Regions from separate parts of the Hoskinsella mucinilytica genome, predicted to be linked through region 2. Evidence: a T-box and tRNA genes for the amino acid it is inferred to sense, from the RefSeq annotation. Region 2 holds a T-box; the other holds one or more tRNA genes.
What was found. A T-box is a leader RNA that pairs with one kind of tRNA and senses whether it is charged. The one in region 2 lies ahead of leuS (leucine--tRNA ligase), so its partner is inferred to be a tRNA-Leu.
Positions count from the first base shown of each region.

Region 1: it encodes a tRNA-Leu, which carries the amino acid that the T-box ahead of leuS (leucine--tRNA ligase) is inferred to sense. The anticodon was not compared.

Region 1 is NZ_JBEQZJ010000023.1:30,380-32,797, forward strand. It holds gene UGRO018_RS09735 (transglutaminase-like domain-containing protein) at 1-586, opposite strand, end outside; tRNA gene UGRO018_RS09740 (tRNA-Cys) at 906-979, shown strand; tRNA gene UGRO018_RS09745 (tRNA-Leu) at 985-1,072, shown strand; gene UGRO018_RS09750 (Eco47II family restriction endonuclease) at 1,405-2,223, opposite strand; gene UGRO018_RS09755 (DNA cytosine methyltransferase) at 2,223-2,418, opposite strand, start outside.
Region 2 is NZ_JBEQZJ010000045.1:18,330-20,747, forward strand. It holds gene gltA (NADPH-dependent glutamate synthase) at 1-4, shown strand, start outside; gene UGRO018_RS14710 (hypothetical protein) at 444-689, shown strand; T-box leader at 729-930, shown strand; gene leuS (leucine--tRNA ligase) at 968-2,418, shown strand, end outside.

The DNA.
Region 1 (2,418 bases), on a different contig from region 2:
GACAATTAAAAACGCCGAAATCTTGTGTAATGCCCTCACTTTGTATATAGGTATTATTTCGCTCAAAATCAATGATAGGATTTAGAAAGTCCTTGACCGCAACACCATACCCACAAAAAGCCCCTAAGCAAGTTGCATTCATATTTTGTAACTGAGAAAGATACTTTTTATCTAAGATGAATGCCTCTAATTCATACCATACCCCATCCAAATAGACCTCTACCCAACTGTGAAAGATATGTTGAGGAGCATTCTTATATATCAACCCTGTCATTGCTCCCTTTTGCAATTTTTTATCAATCGTAAATCCATGGATTCGACATGGAACATTTACCGCACGCAATAATGCCATAAATAAAGTCCCTTTTGTATTACATTGCCCATATCCATCATCAAGCACTTTAGATGCAGGGATATGATCATCCACATTATAACCAAATAGGATTTCATCACGGACATAGTTATATATTTGCTTGATCCGCTCATATTCATTCATTTGTTTCCAAAGTCTATCATTAACTAATTGCTGTATATTTGTAGCTGAATAGTTTAACATAGGTGTTTCTTGCATGTATTGTTCCATCATATAGTATTCTCCAAAAATCTTATTTTGCTTTCTTTTCACTCATCATAACATAATTCATTTGGTGTCACAATATGATCTCGGTTTTTCAAAGCTCAAGTATGATCTATTGATAAAAGAATGCTATTGAGCAAGAGTAAATCCAACGAATCCCTCTATAGAGATAAGGTTCCTGTCTGCCTCTTTAAAGTGGAATTTAATTTTCTCTTCAGAATTTTCAAAAAAAATAAAAAAAAGGGTTGCAATTTTTCAAAAATATAATATAATATTAAAGCAACAAGTTCTAGCAAGGATTGCTGATGATGTTGATCGTTCTCTATATGGTTCCGTAGCCAAGTGGTAAGGCAATAGACTGCAACTCTGTGATCATCGGTTCAAGTCCGATCGGAACCTCCAAGTATGGGGTCGTGGCGAAATAGGCAGACGCAACGGACTTAAAATCCGTTGGGAGTTAATCCCGTGTGGGTTCAAGTCCCACCGTCCCCACCATACGTAAATAAAAGTCTTTGTAAAAAGACTTTTTTTATATATATTTTTCGTTTCAAAGGTAATGCTTATTTTATTAGTTTCTTCCATAACCAAAAAAAAACATCTATAAACCATTAACTTATCAATAAAATTATACATCTACGTATAAAAGACCAGATTAACCAACATTCAATCTGATCTTTTATTTTGTATTTCATTGTAAGCACCTTCCTTATACATAAAGTATATCAGCTATTCTCACATCATTTATGAAACAATTTAAATTTTCTTATGTTAGGGTTGTCTTATGGGGATTCACAAAGAAATATAATTTTTTTATGTTTATAATATTTTTATTTTAAACGATTAAATCCCTCGTATGAATTAAACCCAAGCATGTATACAGCCATTGCTATGGATAAATCTTCAGATTCAATATTCAACTCTTTAGCTAAAGATTTAATTTCATTAATGACTGTATCATGGGGAATTGATAGTCCATTCATTGTATCTACAACAGATTGAATCGTATTTGGTAAAACTAAACACATTTGATAAAAAGCATCTGTCTGCCCTGTTACCAAAGTATAGAACTGATCAAGACTGACTCTTCTAATTAATTTATGTTCCATTTTTTGTCCGTCAACCGTAGTTTTCCATTTAATGTTTTGTGATTTTTTCGCAATTGCTTCTACTAAAAAGCATGCACAATCATCATCTTTCAAAAGCTGATGTTGCATTTTCATAAATGTTTTTCCTGCTGAAGAAGAATTCATTGTATTATGTTTATTCTTCATCTCAACATAAACTCTGTGGACTATAGAACCATCGGGTAATGAGATACCATCTACATTTTCAAAAATAACATCCCAACCACCTTCTTTTCCATTATCTGGTACTCTACAATTTTCAATATATTGAAATATTCTTTGGTGAAAATATCCTATATCGTTATTGTTGGACTTATCACGTTGTCTAAAAATTTCATTACTAATAATTTCATCCCAAGTTGCATGATAAACAGTTTTATCAAAAATTAGTTTTACAGGATCAACAATATTTTTATTAAATCTTTTTAAATCAAATGATTCTAATTTTTCTCCATACTTTTCAATTGTTAATTTAACATGGTTTCTAAAATCTTCTTCATTAATAAATGTAAGTGGCCACATTACAAATCCTCCAATCCTTCTTTTATTTTCAAGGCTACTGCATATGCTAGATTTACTGGTACTGCATTTCCAACTTGTTTGTATTGTTGTCCAATACTACCACAGAACATCCATTCATCAGGGAAACTTTGACATCTTGCATTTTCTCTTACTGTAAATGGTCTTGCCTCTAATGGATGGCAACGATCTGTTTGT
Region 2 (2,418 bases):
ATAAATATCATGAAAAAGATCTGTCTTGAGATAGGTCTTTTTTAGTGAGATGAGATATATAATTGTTTTCTATCATACCTTTTTTATGCGATTGGAAAATAAAAGAAAAATCATGAAAAATGGATGGAAGGGTTTACACTTGGCTTCAAAAATGTTATTATATCTACAGAAATAAGTACCTTATTTCTGATATCATAATATTGGCTCTATTATGATAGCCTGAAAGATTATGCATTCTTTACATTCCTTCCTTTTATTGTTAGATGCATGAGCTTTCTGACATTTATTCATATCGATTTCCTTTCGATAACCTAGTGAAAAGAACGTGATGATTCACGTTCTTTTCATATGGTAAAGATAAAATGGAGCATTACGTTACATTGAAATCGATAAACGTATTGTAAAATGAAAAAGAACATGGTATTCTAACATATGGTGATGACATGAAAAAGAAATATAGACAATTGATCATGTTTGGTGTTGTGGGAATCATTTTTTTCTTTTTACTATCATTGATATTTCCGGCACTGATGATCGTTTCCAAAATCGGCGCTTTATTGGTATATGCAGCAGTTAGTGCAACTCAGATCTTAATGATGAGAAACAATGGTGAAAATGTAGAAAAATCTATTTTATTCACTGTTGTGGTTATTTTAGCAGTGGGTTATTTGCTGTTTTTTGTCGGATAAACATTGACTAGAGATTTAAAATTGAGTATACTTAATAAAGGAAAAGCGATGAATTAAAGTAGTACCTGATCAAAGTGTATCAGAGAGCAGCTGGTTGGTGAAAAGCTTGCGCATGGAGACAGGGAACTCGTTAAGGAGCTGATAGCAATATCCGTCTAACTTCGCGTTAAGAAGAAATGAAGTGCATTCTTTTTTTGAGGATGAACTAAGGTGGTACCGCGTTAGCTATAACGTCCTTAGACAAGGACGTTTTTTTATTGATAAAGGAGAGATTACAAATGGCATTCAATCATGTAGAAATTGAAAAAAAATGGCAAGATTATTGGTTATCTAACAAAACCTTTGCATGTGATACCAATGATTTCAGTAAGCCTAAGTATTATGTGTTGGATATGTTTCCATATCCAAGTGGGAATGGTCTTCATGTAGGACATCCAGAAGGATATACTGCAACTGATATCATTGCTCGTATGAAACGTATGCAGGGATACAATGTTCTTCATCCAATGGGATGGGATGCATTTGGACTACCAGCGGAACAGTTTGCGATTCAAACAGGAAATCATCCAGCTGAATTCACGAAGAAAAACGTAGATCATTTTCGTGAGCAGATCCAATCATTAGGTTTTTCCTATGATTGGGATCGTGAAATTTCCACAACAGATCCATCTTATTATAAATGGACACAGTGGATCTTTATTCAGCTCTACAATAAGGGACTTGCCTATGTGGATGAAATCCCTGTAAACTGGTGCCCTGAACTTGGCACCGTACTGGCAAATGAAGAGGTCATTGATGGTAAGAGCGAACGTGGTGGTTATCCTGTCATACGTAAGCCAATGCGTCAATGGGTATTAAAAATCACAGAATACGCAGAACGTTTATTGGAAGATCTGGAACTTTGTGACTGGCCTCAATCTACAAAAGAAATGCAAATCAATTGGATCGGTAAATCAGTGGGAGCAAATGTTATCTTCAAAATCAAAGATACCAATAAAGAATTCACTGTGTTTACCACACGTTGTGATACGTTATTCGGAGCTACTTATTGTGTTATGTCACCAGAGCATCCATACGTTGATTTGATTTGCAGTGAAGAACAAAAACAAGCAATCGAAGAATATAAAAAGGTTTGCGCAAGCAAGTCTGATTTGGAACGTACAGAGCTAAATAAAGAAAAAACAGGTGTCTTTACCGGAGCATATGCAATCAATCCTGTCAATGGAAAAGAAGTTCCTATTTGGATTTCCGATTATGTTCTTGCAAGCTATGGTACAGGTGCTATCATGGCAGTTCCAGCACATGATACTCGTGATTATGAGTTTGCGAAAAAGTTTGGTATCGATATCATCCCTGTATTGGAAGGTGGAAACATTGAAGAAGAAGCCTTTACAGAAGATGGTATCCACATCAATTCAGAGTTTTTGAATGGTATGGGTAAACAGGAAGCAATTGATACCATGATCAAATGGTTAGAAGAGCATCAATGCGGTTGTGCAAAAACAACTTATAAATTAAGAGACTGGTTATTTTCAAGACAACGTTATTGGGGAGAACCGATTCCTATCATTTTGATGGAAGATGGTACGATGCGTACAGTGGATATCGATGAATTACCATTGGAACTACCAGAAACAAAGAATTTCAAACCAAATGAAAATGGGGAATCTCCTCTTGCACATTGCCTTGATTTCATAAACGTGGAAATCGATGGTGTAAAAGGAAAACG